DNA from 3 places in the Brevibacillus sp. HB1.3 genome. Region 1 is predicted to be linked to each of the others. Evidence: riboswitches for the same ligand, from Rfam matches in the RefSeq annotation. Region 1 holds a riboswitch; each other region holds the start of a gene.
The links. Region 1 has a riboswitch for cobalamin ahead of HPY31_RS08145 (ABC transporter substrate-binding protein). Riboswitches for the same ligand answer to the same signal wherever they lie in the genome.
Positions count from the first base shown of each region.

Region 1 (5,165 bases):
CGACATCCTGCTTTTCTTCCCCCAGCCAATTCTGGTAAGGAAAGCGCCCCATCTCCAACACCTCTCGAACACGAAAGCCGACTGGCGGTAGCCCCTCTTGCTCCAATACAGCCAGTATTTTGGCAAGCTCTTTGCGTGGATAGGAATGAAGCTTTTTCTCCTGAAGCAAAATATCTCCTGCATCTGCCTTGATGACCCCTGAAATCATTTTCAGCAAGGTGGATTTACCGCTTCCATTTGGTCCGATAATGCCAAAAAATTCTCCCTTGTCCACGCAAAAATCGATTCCGTGCAAAACTGGCGTATCCTGATACGATTTTTGCAAGCTGTGCACATTGATCATTGCATACGTTACCTCTTCCTAAAGCGTTTATTTTGCTTCAACAAATACGCGAAAAACGGTGCACCCAGAAATGCTGTCACGACACCGAGCGGGATTTCCGTTGGACTTAGCAGCATTCTGGCGAGAGTGTCGGCCCACAGCACATAAATACCACCACAGATCGCGGCCATCGGCAGTAAAATTCGATGGTCGGGACCAACCAGCATACGCACGAGATGCGGTACCACCAGGCCAACGAACCCGATAATTCCCGCGATAGAAACCGCCGCTGCCGTCAGGAGAGTCGAGACGACCAGAACCACTAGCTTCGTTCGATCTACATGGACGCCGAGATGCGCAGCCTGCCGCTCTCCTAACGCAAATAGGTTCAAGGAACGCGCATAGCTTACCAGCACGATTCCGCCTATGACCAAGTAAGGAATCAAGACATACGTAAAGGCCCAGCCCCGAAATGACAGGCTACCCATCAGCCAGAACACGATCTCATTCACCGTCTGGTCGGATAGCGACACCATAAAGGAAACGAGTGAGCCGAGAAAAGCCTGCACCACAACACCAGACAAAATCAGGGTCTCCGTTTGCAGCTTTCCTTGGGTGTTCGCCAGTCCGAGTACGATCCATAAACTGAGGAGTCCTGTAAGAAAAGCGACAACAGGCGTGCTCCATGCACCCAAAAAGCTGATTTGCAAGCCAAACAGGATCAAAAAGGCTGCTCCGACAGCAGAACCTGATGCCACGCCCATCGTAAACGGATCTGCGAGCGGATTTCGCAAAACTCCCTGAAAGCCCGCTCCCGCAAGAGACAAGCAGGCGCCAATCAAAACAGCCAATACAACGCGTGGAAAACGAACCTTCATGACAATTTGCTCAGATGACTCCGGCCACGTTACGGTGGTCCACTCAGACAAGCCAGGGATTTGATGGAGCAGGATGAGCCATACTTGCGAAATGGGGAGATGTGCCGCCCCCATCGAGATACTGATGACTATTGATGCCAGGAGGACGAGACAGCTGACTCCTCCCCATAGGAACAATCGTTTCTTCATTTTATTTCACCAAGTCTGGGTAAATCGCCTTCGCTACTTCGATCAAGCCTTGTGTAATACGCGGACCGGGACGGGACAAAATATTTTGGTCCATGCCAAAGATTTGTTTTTCACGAATCGCCTTCATTTTATCCCAGCCATTACGCTTGGCGATCATATCCTCCAGCTTGACGCCAGTCTTTTCATCGGTAATTCCGCTCGCATACAAAATGACGTCTGGATCGTTTTGCAAAATCTTTTCTTCACTGATCGGATTCCAGCCCTGTGTGTCAGAAGCAATGTTTGTCGCTCCAGCCAGTGTGATGAGTTCGTCCATGAATTCACCCTTTCCGACTGTCCAGCCTGGGGAAAACTCAAGGTATACCTTTTTCTTCTCTTCCGGTTTTACATTTTTCACTGCCTCTTGAACGTACGCGATATCCTTCTTCATTTGCGCGACGACTTTTTCGGCTTGTTCTTGTTTGTTAGTGATAACTCCCATCGCCAACACATTGTTTAGGATGTCATCCATCTTTGTTGGATGGGTAATATAGACGGGCATCCCGAGAGATTTGAGCTTGTCAGCCACTGGCTTCTCCATCGAAATCCCACCCACGACCATATCTGGCGTTTGAGCGAGAATCGCTTCTTCATTCGGTTTGACGACGCCGCCAATTTTCGGTTTTGCCTTCGCCGCTTCTGGATAATCATCATAGTCTGAGACAGCTACAATCCGATTTTCCAAGCCTAATGCGAACAAAATCTCTGTCTCGGCAGGTGATGTGGAGACGATTCGCTCAGGAGCTTTTGCAAAGGTTACTTCTTTTCCTGTCGCATCCTTGACTGTCAACGGATACGTTGTTTGTTTTGCAGGCTGCTCGGCTGTATTCTCTTGCGGTGCTGTCTGCGGTGCACTTGTTTGTCCACCAGGTGCTGGCTGGCTGTTATCGTTACCCGCACAACCTGCGAGGCTCGCCGCAACTAGTAGTGGGATCATGAATCGCAAAGAACGTTTCATATGTAGAACTTCCTTTCTGCGTGTCTGATTGACTGTACCTTCCAATAAAAAAAGCGACCCTTGCTTCCATTCGGAAATCAAAGGGTCGGCACCTCAGGGCAAACAGACAGGATGGTCTGCTTCCTGAAATAGGCCGATCCTTTCCGCGAAGGCAACAGGCACGAAAACAAACAGGCAGGTCTCCTGGCTTACGGCTGTGGAACGAGCCGATTTACAGTGGCGGGACCGCGTCGGATTTTCACCGACTTCCCTTTTCACCCGATCTTTTTGAGAAAGACGAGGCACCTATTTGCTGTTACGTTTTGAAATTATCACAGTCCATGACTCATCCTACATCATAGCATTCCTTGGATGAAAAAAGAATGACAAATACGTAAGCCAATACTTTCTTGCCTGCTAAAAATGAAAACGCCTGAACAAAAAGTTCAGGCAACTGGAATGCTTTTGGCAAAGCTTTTACCCTCGTTTGTGCAAATAATCCAGAATGCCCATGGCGCACACCTGAAAATCGAGCTTGAGTACTTCGAAAACTTCGTGGTCATCACTGATGCCTTGTGACTGTAGATGCTCAGAGACTCGTTCCAATAACTTACGAGACAGATCAGCATATGCTTGTCCAGCAGCAAGTGTTGATTCTCCTTCCGCCACAAACACAGGGAGCCACTCGCGTATTTGGCGGTACACATCGTCTACCTGTTCAGACATCCCAAAATGACCAAAGTAAATGCGATTCAGATTGCGCGCTCCAAATCGACGTAGAGACGCTAACATGGCATCCGGATCAAACTGATTCGGAGAAGTAGATGGTAGCACGAGGTGCATGCCGTCCTTTTTAAGCTGCGGATAAAGTACACCTGCCGTATCACCTGTGAACATGCCGCGGCTAATGGGATCGTAGATGCTGAAGTGATGATTGGCATGCCCTGGTGAATCCAGAAACTCCAACACACAATTCGCTCCGATCTTTAGTGTATCCCCGTCTCCACGAATCAAAATCCGCTCTTCGGGAACAGCTTCAATCGGATCAAACAATCTATCAAAATCATCATGATACACCGCTCTCGCTCCTGCGATCAGTCGGCTTGGATCAACGAGGTGACGTGCACCTTTTGGATGGACAACGATCTTTGCGTTTGGGCAATCCCTTAGAAAAAGTCCCACTCCTCCCGCATGATCCAAATGAATGTGCGTCACAATGATGTATTTTACTTGTTCCGGGGTAAAACCGAGCTTGGCGAGGCCGGCCTTGATGTATGGGACGGAAGGGCTTGGCCCTGTTTCGACCAAAGTCAGTTCTTCTTCAGCGATGACATAAGTCCCCGTGCGTTCCGCCCAGCCCATATCGAAACCGTCTATTAAATGGATGCGCTCCCCTAAGGAAATTGGCTGTGATGATTGCATGTAAATGCTCCTCCTTTTCAAAGGTGATTTTGTTGCGAGAATATTTACACTTTATCACCTATTTGGCACGCACTGGGAAAAACAACACAAATTCTTCATCTTTTCATCGTAATATGAGGGTAGTAAAAACAATTCCTTTACCTGGAGGGGTGCAAAATGGGTCAGCTTTTTTCTGAGTTACGACCTGAGCATGAGAAGTTTATCAAGAAGCAGCGAATGTTCTTCGTTGCCTCTGCTCCGATGGACACAGATGGTCACGTGAATCTTTCACCGAAAGGGTACGATTCCTTTCGCATCCTATCGCCTACGGAGGTGGCCTATTTAGACCTGACTGGAAGCGGAAACGAAACCAGTGCACATCTACAGGAAAATGGCAGGATTACACTCATGTTTTGTGCATTTGAAGGCCCCCCTCTCATCATGCGCTTATTTGGCAAAGGAGCGGTTATTCTCCCAGATTCACCTCGGTGGGATGAGCTGGTAAAGGACTTCCCGCTTCTGCCTGGTGCTCGGCAAATCATTACCGTAAACGTACAGGAAGTAAAGACTTCTTGCGGCTGGGCTATCCCCTTCTATTCCTACTCAAAAGAACGCGACACCCTTCAGAAATGGACCTTGGCTAAAGACGAACAGGAACTGCTTGCTTATCAAAAGGAAAACAACGTAGTAAGCATGGATGGCTTGCCAACGCCCTTGGGACAAAAGCTTTTTCCCGCAGTAGGTGGGGATAACGAAGCGTAAAACGCAAAGAAGCTGCCTTGCTCGCAGCTTCTTTGCTTGAAAACTCTTTACTTGCTGGTATAAATGACCACTGCATCGCGGAGAAACGCGGCTACACCTGGCTGTTCCTTGTCATAGTAAGCAGTAAAGCGCGGGTCATCGACGTACATCTGGGCAACACCTGCGTGCGCTTCTTTGCTTTAGCTGTCCCAATAAAAGCTTAGCCATTGACGGTGAAGATCTGCTGCTTTTTGCGCTAATTCATGGGCAGGATCACCTGTCGAAAAAGCCTGCGCCAAGGTCTCGTGCAGCTCTGCGTTCAATTTCTCCAGCGCGGCATACTGTTCTTCTGTCATGCCTTTGACCATCTGATTCGATTTTTCGATTTGGTCATTTCCGTATTTTGCTCGAATTTCTGCCCCGTACTTCTCTTCATTCTCATCAATCATCTTTTGCTTGAAGCCTTCAAATTTTTGTTTGTCCGTCATCGTACCTGTCCCCTCTCTCTGTGCTAGTGTCAAATCGACATTGGCGATTAACGCATCCAATTGCGCTCGCCTTTCCAGGAGCTTCTCGCGGTGCTCCCACAGTGCTCGGTCAGCATCAAAGGTTGGTGAATCCAGGATCTCCTTGATCTCCTCCAAGCTCACACCCAGCT
Region 1 covers NZ_JABMIT010000003.1:119,708-124,872, reverse strand. The annotation lists gene HPY31_RS08155 (ABC transporter ATP-binding protein) at 1-343, opposite strand, end outside; gene HPY31_RS08150 (FecCD family ABC transporter permease) at 352-1,389, opposite strand; gene HPY31_RS08145 (ABC transporter substrate-binding protein) at 1,391-2,386, opposite strand; cobalamin riboswitch at 2,543-2,690, opposite strand; gene HPY31_RS08140 (MBL fold metallo-hydrolase) at 2,843-3,787, opposite strand; gene HPY31_RS08135 (pyridoxamine 5'-phosphate oxidase family protein) at 3,944-4,528, shown strand; partial or broken gene HPY31_RS08130 (MerR family transcriptional regulator) at 4,576-5,165, opposite strand, start outside.

Region 2 (5,165 bases), on a different contig from region 1:
CAGTGCAATCCAGAAGCCAGGCAGAAAGATTGCGATCCAAAATCCCCCCAGTCGCAGCATGCGTTCCAGCCATACATAGGTAACAGGATATTGATCGTCTTCAGGAGTTTTGATCAGTTCCAGCAAGGTTACAGGTGCCACGATGCACAAGGGCGAACCGTCTACCAACACGATGACCTTGCCTTGCAGCAGCATGTAGATCGCAAAATCAGGACGTCCCGTATAATTAACCAAGGGAAACACCGAACGAGTGTTGTCGCTCAGCATTTTTTCCAGAATGGCGCTGTTCACAATTTTTTTTGACGTACATTTGCGTAGTCTTTCGCGCATCATCTCTACCAGATCTTCAGATACCCCGTCTGTGATATACATTATGCCGACTCTTGTGCGTGAACGCGTTCCGAGAATAAAAGGCTCATAAGCCAGGGTAATGGTTCGCATACGCTTGCGAATGAGAGCAACGTTCGTGGAAATATCCTCAACGAAACCGTCCCGGGGACCTTTGATCGAAATCTCCGTATTGGCTTCCTCAGTGCCGCGCTCTGGCCGCTTAGAAATATCCCAGGCGAAGGGAGGAGTATCACCAATAAAAATCAGCAAATCTCCAGCAAAAAGTCGCTCAATCCACAGCTCTGAATCCGTGAAAAGGGGGATGAGGGGCAGAGAGCGCAAATCCCCCTCAGTCAGGAAGCGCTCAAGCTGTGGCAATGCTGTATCCTGTAATTGACGAATGTCTGAAAGCCCTTCACAATAAAGCATCAACACAGGCTGATCCTCGGTTGTGACCATGCTCATAAAAATAATGTCCGCACAATGCGCGAATTTTTCCCGCAGTTCCTCTTCAAGGGTCATAAGGGGTCTCCTCCTGTCTGGATGGTTTGCGCAGGGAAATCAGGATGAGTGCGAGTGTGACAATGATCATAAGGACGAAGTAAAGCGGATAGTATACGTGCGTGAGGAAGGAAACGAACTGCATGTCGCTATACGGGAGGCTGGTAAAGGCGATCATGCTCCCCCCGAGAAACAGGATCGTGTATTTGCGCTGTTTTCTGGTATGGATCGTGAGTAACTCCCCCAGAAGCAGCAAGCAGATAGTGATTCGAATAAAAGCGCCAGAGAGCCACTGGAAAATCGAGAAGAACTCCATATTTTCGATGTCTTTTCCAATGGTGAGGAGCCGCCATTGTTCAAATGCCGGAAAACGTTGACGGGCAGATTCGACAGGTCCGAATTCTGCAATCGCCCCTGTCAACGGACTGAGTGTCAACAGAACCGTAATGCCGAGCATAACGAAATAGTGTACGAGGCGGAGTGGCTTGCGGATGTGATGCTGAAGCAATAGCAACAGAAACAGCTCGGTTATACCACCGCCAAAGTAGAGCATCCCCATTATCAGAGGACGATAACCGTTCTGGAAAAGCGGTAGTAAAAGACTATAATCCTTTTTGGGAATATTGCCAAAAGCGACAAAAAATCCAAGCAACACGACGATAGGCAGAAGTATTACTGCTGTAATTCCAACAGAGGTTATTCCCCCGATAGCTGCGAGCACACATAAGCCCATCAAGGCGAATGCAGTCACCCATTCGGGTGTTCGAGGCAGATAATTGACGGTAGTCCATGTCTGGGTATCGATCAGATTGGTTAACGCCATCAAATACAGGCAGATCATGATCGGAGTGAGCAAAAGGTGGCTGACAATATTTCCTGTTCGCTGCTGAAGCCATTCATACAAGGCTTGTTGTTTTATTGTTCGATTGATCACAAACAATAAATACACCCACAAGGAAAAAGGAATACCAGCAACCAACACGCTCAACCAAGCATCTCTTCCGGCTTTACTCAATAAGAGGGGAATGACGGTTACGTGGTTCGTAATGCCGATCGTCAGCATCATCACCATAATGGCTTGACCAATCCCGATTTTTCCGTCCACTTTCATGAAAGACTAATCCCCCTGTGCGTGGTGGTGCTGTTAGGATTTGCCTGCTTACTTGGAAATATGTATCACGTATAAAGGTTACATCCTCCCGAAAAAGTATGGTATTCTACTATGAGGTAAAAAGGTAGAAACGGAGTAAGGAGTGCAGCCGATGTATCAGCTCATAAGAAAATATCTGTTCCAGCAAGATGCGGAAGAGATTCATGAAAAGACAATTGGTGCCTTAAGGCTGGTGGAGGATTCTGCTCCAGGCAAAAGCATCCTGAAGATGATCTATCAGGTAAAAGACCAGCGGTTGGAGAACAAGCTGTGGGGAATGACGTTTCCGAATCCAGTCGGACTTGCAGCGGGTTTTGATAAAAATGCAGAAGTCTATCATGCGTTGGGTGCTCTTGGTTTTGGGTTTGTGGAAATCGGGACATTGACGCCGCAGGGGCAGCCAGGCAATCCAAAGCCCCGATTGTTCCGATTGCCGGAACATCAAGCTGTCATTAACCGGATGGGCTTCAACAATCACGGTGCGTATCTGGCTTCCCAGCATTTGGTCGATTACGCATACTCAGATGTTCCGATTGGGATTAACATTGGGAAAAACAAAGTAACGCCGAATGAAGAAGCGGCCGTCGATTATAGCAAATGTATGGACATGCTCTATGCATACGGTCACTATTTCGTGATTAACATCAGCTCTCCGAATACCCCGAATCTTCGTGACTTGCAGGAAACGGAGAGCTTGCGTCATTTAGTGCGTGCAGTAAAAGAAAAGGCAACTGAAATGGAAGGGCGTTCCATCAAGAAAAAGCCGATTTTGCTAAAAGTAGCGCCAGACATGTCGGATGAGCACATGCGCGATGTTGTTCATGCTGCTGTAGAAGAAGGCATTTCCGGAATTATTGCTACCAATACGACACTGTCACGCGAGGCCGTTTCCGGACATCGATTTGCTGAGGAAGCGGGCGGACTGAGCGGAAGACCTCTTACAGAGCGTTCCACAGCTTGGGTGAAGGAGATTTATCAAGAAGTAGGAGACAAGGTACCAATCATCGGTGTCGGCGGTATTTATAATGGGGAAGACGCCTACGCGAAAATCCGGGCAGGAGCCAGTCTTGTTCAGGTGTACACGGGGATGATTTATCAGGGCCCAGGTATTGCCAAGCAAATCAACAAAAAACTGCTCAAGCTCATGCAACGAGATGGTTTTAAACATATTAGTGAAGTAATTGGCGTAGACGCAAAAGAATAGATAGAACAAAGTACGCATAGGTAGATGGTTCCGTTTGTAGTGGGTCATCTACTTATGCGTTTTCGCTTATATTCTTCCGATTTATGTAGTGATCCGGTATAATGATGTGGGACAAACATGAATTGTCAGTCAATTGTATATAGTCGGCGTTAGGTGCCTTTATGTGACACATAAAGGGTAACAGGGAATCGGGTGAAAGTCCCGAGCGGTCCCGCCACTGTAACCAGGGAGCTCTCTTTGAGAAGGAAACCACTCATCTTCGTATGGGGAAGGACAAGGAGCGCATAGATCTGGAAGCCAGGAGACCTACCTAGTAGCCACACCCACAGAACCTTCGCGGAAAGGAGCGGTGAATACGAGGCAATGAGGCTGTCTAATCAGTCTGTTGTTTTGTGTGCACATCTCGTCCACTGATGGATGGGATTTTTTTGTTTGGAGGAAAGAATGAAAGTCAGTGAAGGAGGATAAACATGAATCGATCTCGTCTCGTATCTACTTGTTTGATGATCGCGGGCTTTGTCTTGTATTTTTTGCTCAATGAACCTGAGACAGGACATGCGATGCACATCATGGAAGGGTATTTGCCATTATCCTGGGCCTTATTTTGGTGGGCTGTGTTCTTGCCATTCTTTATTCTTGGGATTCGCTCGATTAACAAGATTGTAAAAGAACATCCCGAGATGAAGCTCCTTATTGGCGTTGCAGGAGCATTTGCATTTGTTTTATCTGCACTGAAAATCCCTTCGGTTACAGGCAGCAGCTCTCACCCGACTGGAACGGGCCTTGGCGCGATTATGTTTGGGCCTTTTGCGATGTCTGTGTTAGGGAGTATGGTGCTCTTGTTTCAAGCCTTGCTTTTGGCGCATGGAGGTTTGACTACACTAGGGGCAAATGCTGTATCCATGGCAGTGGTAGGACCCATGGTGGCATACGGAATCTATCGGTTGATTATGAAAGTGGCCGGAAGTCAGCGTCTGGCGGTTTTTGCGGCGGCGGCTTTGGCTGATCTCGCTACCTATGTGGTGACTTCGCTTCAACTGGCACTCGCATTTCCAGCTGAATCTGGCGGAGTGTTGGCCTCATTTGCCAAATTCGCAGGAATTTTTGCGTTCACGCAAGTACCGCTCGCTATTAGTGAAGGTCTGTTGACCGTTCTTGTTTGGAACTGGTTGTTATCTTATAACGCAAAAGAGCTTACACAGCTTCGTTTGCTCAAACGGGAGGAATCGCTGTGAAAAAAGGATGGAACTGGCTTTTACTCTTGGGGGTAATCGTACTGGCTACTGTCCCGCTATTGCTGGTGCAAGACTCGGAATTTGGCGGCGCAGACGGCGTGGCAGAGGAAGCGATCAAGGAAATCGCTCCGAACTACGAACCTTGGTTTCAACCGCTGATAGAACCGCCAGGGGGAGAGACGGAGAGTCTATTGTTTGCGGTGCAGGCGGCGTTGGGAGCGGGAGTGGTTGGCTACGCCGTGGGCTTGTACAAAGGTCGGTTGGATAAACGGAAAAAATGAACGGGTTGCAGCTTGATTCTCTCTCTTATCAAAACAGGCTAAAACATCTGCCGCCAGCTCATAAGCTATTGCTGGCGAGTGCAATGCTACTGCTCGTCCTGGTGGGACATGTATGGATGCAGATGGCGGTCGTGGTTTGGATGACGGTATGGGTAGTGGTGTATGCTCGTATTCCTGTCCGTATCTACTGTGCCTTTATGATCGTGTCACTCTCGTTTTTCGCGGCGGGGCTCCCTGCTCTATTAATTGAAGGGGCGAGAGCAGGAGGAGTTCAGGTCCAGGTTGCGGCAGCATGGGAATTCGGTTCGTATGTGCTCTATGTGCCGATGTCCTCTTTCAGTAAAGTTTGGATCTTATTTTGGCGGACCATGGCGAGCTTATCTTGCTTTGCTTTCCTTTTGTTTACCGTGCCGTTTGCCGAAATCTTGCAGGTGCTTCGCCGGCTTCATATGCCTGTTCTTGTG
Region 2 covers NZ_JABMIT010000005.1:348,227-353,391, reverse strand. The annotation lists gene HPY31_RS14620 (spore germination protein) at 1-852, opposite strand, end outside; gene HPY31_RS14615 (GerAB/ArcD/ProY family transporter) at 842-1,942, opposite strand; gene HPY31_RS14610 (quinone-dependent dihydroorotate dehydrogenase) at 2,094-3,185, shown strand; cobalamin riboswitch at 3,320-3,513, shown strand; gene HPY31_RS14605 (energy-coupling factor ABC transporter permease) at 3,656-4,420, shown strand; gene HPY31_RS14600 (energy-coupling factor ABC transporter substrate-binding protein) at 4,417-4,701, shown strand; gene cbiQ (cobalt ECF transporter T component CbiQ) at 4,698-5,165, shown strand, end outside.
Region 2: linked by a shared signal. The riboswitch ahead of HPY31_RS14605 (energy-coupling factor ABC transporter permease) and the one ahead of HPY31_RS08145 (ABC transporter substrate-binding protein) in region 1 are both predicted to bind cobalamin.

Region 3 (5,165 bases), on a different contig from region 1:
ACTGAAAAAGCTGCGATCGGCATATGTATGCATCCCTACCCGCTGTAGTGCTTCTTCACAAATCTGAAGGTCTTCTGCGTTATCCGACTGAAATAGTCGTTTATGCGGAGCACGTCCCATATTCACGATTTCGGTTACCGAAAAATCAAATTCAACAGAGGATTCCTGCCGTACTGCCGCCATTCGCTGAGCGTTTTGACGCGAGGTTAGCTTGTATACGTCGTCGCCATCCAGTGAAATCCATCCCGAACGCGGCTTTAGTACCCGATAAATACTTTTTAGCAATGTGGACTTCCCACTGCCATTCGGCCCGATCAGTCCCACAAACTCTCCGGAGCGCACCTCCAAACTGACGTTGCGCAGGATTCCCTTTTTCTCCAGTTCGACCGATATATTCTCAACCTGCAAATTCATCGTCCGCTACCTCCAAAGGAATAAGAACTCCGCAGCATCAACCAGATAAAGAATGGACCACCACACAGCGCTGTCAAAATACCAATCGGCAGCTCTTCCGGTGCAAATGCGAGCCTGGCGACTACATCAACCCAGATGAGAAATATCGCGCCAAACAAAGCGCTGACAGGCAGGACACGTCTGTGATCTGATCCGACCATCACACGGACGATATGGGGCATCATTAATCCGACAAAACCGATTGATCCCGCGATGGACACGATCACACCCGTGAGCAGTGCCGTGATCACCAAGAGTAGCTTGCGGAATTGTACCGTATTAACTCCCAATGTTCCTGCTGACTCCTCGCCCATCAGCATCGCATTGAGCGAGCGGTATTGGGCTATTAAGACGATGAGACAGATGACGACAATCAATGTAGGAATCGTCAGGTACTCCCATTTGCCGCCAGCCAGACTGCCACTTAACCAAAACAGGACCGTTCCAATTCCATGCTCATTCGGCGCTGAAAAAACAAGGAGACTAGTAATGGCCGACAAGATCGCAGATATCGCAATTCCAGCCATGAGCAGGCGTACCGTCGAGTTTTGTCCTCCAATACGAGATAGCGTAAAAATAAGAATAATGGACACGAGGGAGCCTGTAAAAGCGCCAAAGGTTAACGCATACTGCCCGTACATGCTGAATGCTCCGAAAATAATTACCGAAGTAGCTCCAACGGAAGCACCTGAAGATACGCCTAACACATACGGATCAGCCAGGGAGTTGCGAACTAACGATTGGATCGCTACTCCCACGACAGACAGACCTGCGCCGACGATCGCCCCCAAGAGTACACGCGGAAAGCGAATATCCCAAATAATGGTTTGCTCCCCTTTGGACCAGTCCACCTCAATCCATTGAGTCAACATCGGAATTTTTGATAAGGCGATTTTCCATACCGTAGTCGGCTTAATCTCCACCGATCCGAGCGTAACTGCGAACGTAATCGAGAGGAAGAGTCCGACCAATAAAGTAATGATGATAGAAGGTAACTTGATCTGTTGCAGTGCTATTCCCTCCCTTAAAAGGGGCGTACTCTATTTGAATTTATCCGGGTAGAGTCCTTCCGCCAAAATTTTCAGCGCAATCGGTGCACGAACGCCTTCAGAAGCCGCAGACAAGGGCAATACCATCAGTCGTTGATTTTTAATCGCCGGGATATCCGCCAGTTCTTTTTTGGTCAAAAGGAAATGACGCTTTTGCTCAACAGTTCTATCCCCGTAGTCTACGATAATAATCACGTCTGGATTGCGACTCACTACTTGCTCCCAACTGACCTCTGCCCAACCCTTTTGAATATCGTCAAAAATGTTCTTGCCGCCAGCAGTCTTGATTAAAGACGTCATGTAGTTGTTGGCTGCTGTGAACGGTTTATCTTCCCCGTTGTCGTACACGAACACTTTCAGCGGCTCGTCCACCTTGCCAATTTTACTAAGCGTTTGGTCCATTTCACTCTTCATTTTATGGATCAAATCATTGGCTTTGTCTTCCACACGGAAAATGCGTCCAATATTCGTAATGTCAGCAAACACATCGTCAATAGTCGGTCCAGGCATGCTAGAAGACGCTTGCAGATACGATTTGATGCCGACCTTTTCCAAATCCTGCATCGATCCTACTCCCTTTTCACCGAATCCGCTTTTCCATCCGGCGTACACGAAGTCTGGGTTCGCTGCCAACAGCACTTCTTTCGTAGGATACTTGTCAGACAGTACCGGAATCTTGTCGTAATCTGCTTTTAACTCTGGAAGAATTTCATCGTCCAGGTAAGCGGTTCCGACCATTTTATCAGCCAGGCCCAATGCCAGCATGATTTCCGTGACGTGTTGGTTCAATGTCACGGCACGCTCAGGTACTGTTGGATAGGTCATTTCGATGCCATTATTGGTGAGTGTTACAGGCTTACTCTCTGCTGCTGGAGCAGCCGTTTGTTCTGTTTTGGCTGGGGCCTGCGGTGTTGTAGTGGAACCGCAGGCTGAAACCAAAAGCATGGTAGCTGTCAAGATACCGAAAGCTAGTCCTTTCATTACTGTATGTGTTTTGTTTGCATGAAACATCTGTAATCCCCTTTTTCTTTTATAAATGTTGTAGTAAATCAAATGCTTCCACAAAAAAAGCACCCCCCATTTCAATCGGGAGGCGCATGACAAACGTAGATATAGCCATAACAGGCGCAAAGGCGCCCTTTTATAGACTGCTTCCACATCTGCCCCATCCTCGTGGGTCGATTGTAAATGATCGCATGGCAGGTCTCCTGGCTTACGGATCAACACACCTAGCTACCTTCCCATTTTTTGTCTCGCAAAAAACAGTGGCTATTCGCTAGGCGCTCCTCGTTACAGTGGCGGGACCGCGCCGGTTTTTCACCGGACTTCCCTTTTAAGCTGACGGCATATGCCATCCAGCACCATTCGATACGTATTCAATTTTCATGATTTTTCATTCGTTGATAGAAGTCAGTTTTTTCGGGAACTGCGTGAGTATTTCAACGCCTGTTTCCGTAACCAAAACATCGTCTTCAATCCGCACGCCGCCTACTCCTGGCAAATAGATGCCCGGCTCGATGGTAAAGACCATTCCTGGACGAAGCACTTCTTGGTTCTGGCTGTGAACAGACGGATATTCATGTACATCCATCCCTAGTCCATGCCCAAGGCGGTGCATGAAGTATTCTCCGTAGCCTTTTGCAGTGATAACGTCACGAGCGGTTTTATCCAAATGCGCAAATGTCACACCGGGACGAATCTCAGCAATTGCCGCTTCGTTAGCAGCCAAAACTGTCTCGTAAATTTCTTGTAGCTGGGCACTGATCTCGCCTACAGCAAAGGTACGAGTAATATCGGATACATATCCGTTCGCAGCTACCCCGATATCAAACAAAAGCAAGTCGCCTTCTTGCACTTGGCGCGTTCCTGGCTTCCCATGTGGCAAAGCGGACTTCTCCCCTGCCAACACCATGGACGTAAAGGATGGACCTTCTGCACCCAAGCGCTTCATCTGGAATTCCAGCTCCGCTACGATTTCTGTCTCGGTCATGCCTGTCTTGACTTTTTTCAAGGTCTCACGCAAGGAATCCTCGACCAACTGAACAGCGTGCTTTAGACGATCCACTTCGTCCGCGGATTTGATCAAACGCATTTCACGCAGTGGCTCTTCCACGTCCACATAGCTCGACGCCAGAACAACTTGTCCAAGTGCTTCATAGCGCTCGACAGTCATATGACTTTTCTCAATTCCGAGCTTCGCCAAGTTCGCTGGCAACACTTGCTTGAGAATTTCATACGGATTTTGGATATCCGTATGTGTATGGATATCTTGAACGAACGAAGCCTCTGCTGCTGCCTCACGATCAAGAGCAGGTACAATTAAGGAAGGCTTTCCTTCAGCAGGAATAACCAGACCCATAAAACGTTCATGCGGGTCAGTAAAAAATCCGGTCAAATAGTAGACGTGCTTGGGAGAGGTAATCAACACCGCGTTCAGCTCTTGCTCTGTCAAAAACGTGTGGAGCTTCGAAATGCGCTCTTGAAACAACTTCTTCACCCTGCTTTCACCAATTATTCTATTGCGAGAATACCACTTCCCCATCAAAAAAAGAAGAGTTCAATTGCAAAATCTACTTCGGATCGGACAACCTAAGGGTGGGGTGAAAACAAAAATGGAACAAATACTCGTCCATCAGGATGGCAAGCAGTTTGCTTTTCACATATCGGGGAAAGGCCAGCCGTTATTGTGTATCCATGCGCCATGCATCGGCTCTATCAATTTTGTTTATCAGCAAACACTCGCAGATACTTATCAGCTCATTGTCCCTGATTTGCCCGGACATGGTGATAGTTCGCCCATGGAGAAGCCCTATTCGATTGGGGAATTGGCAGAACGACTCCATAAGCTGATCCCGTCTCTCGGCATTGAGCGTCCCTTTATTTTGGGGTACTCCCAAGGTGCTTCTATCGCCCTTGAATATTGTCTTCGCTATCCTGATCATGCACGAGGCGGTATACTCGTGAGCGGTTTTTCTGAAGTGAATGACCTGTATTTGCATGGACGATTCTGGATGGCGCAGGCATTGTCGATGCTTCACGGAGTTCCTCTTCTTGCCCGTTCCATTGCCTCCTCACATGTCAATAGCCCAGAAATGCGGGAAAAATGGACGGCGCACGCCTCCAAAACAGATCCCACTAGCTTAAAATACCTTTACGGTGCCGGTCATCGCTATCAATGTACAGAGCGTCTAGGCGAGATCCAGCTTCCGATTTTACTTGCCTATGGCGAACAAGATAAACGTATGCATCATTATGCGCAAATGCTTACGATGAAATTGCCAAAAGCAAGACTCGAGATGATCCCAAACGTAAGGCATCAGGTAATCACGAAAGCTGCGCCTGCTTTCAATCAGTTGTGCCGCACCTTCATGGAAGAGGGATAAATAAGAAAGACAGAAGGACGGTATCTCCATTCCCTTCTGTCTTTTTACAATTGGACTAGCTCTTCATCCGCGGGTCAAGTGCATCACGCAAGCCGTCCCCAATTAAGTTAAAGCCGAGAACTGTCAGCATGATAGAGAGCCCTGGAAAAATAACGGTCCATGGTGCTTTCTGAATGTACTGACGTGAATCAGCGAGCATTTTTCCCCATTCTGGTTCTGGCGCTTGTGCTCCCAGTCCGAGAAAGCCAAGTGCAGCTGCTTCAATAATTGCTGTTGCGAT
Region 3 covers NZ_JABMIT010000015.1:61,442-66,606, reverse strand. The annotation lists gene HPY31_RS25895 (heme ABC transporter ATP-binding protein) at 1-414, opposite strand, end outside; gene HPY31_RS25890 (FecCD family ABC transporter permease) at 411-1,424, opposite strand; gene HPY31_RS25885 (ABC transporter substrate-binding protein) at 1,494-2,513, opposite strand; cobalamin riboswitch at 2,684-2,883, opposite strand; gene HPY31_RS25880 (M24 family metallopeptidase) at 2,896-3,990, opposite strand; gene HPY31_RS25875 (alpha/beta fold hydrolase) at 4,115-4,885, shown strand; gene HPY31_RS25870 (ABC transporter permease) at 4,941-5,165, opposite strand, start outside.
Region 3: linked by a shared signal. The riboswitch ahead of HPY31_RS25885 (ABC transporter substrate-binding protein) and the one ahead of HPY31_RS08145 (ABC transporter substrate-binding protein) in region 1 are both predicted to bind cobalamin.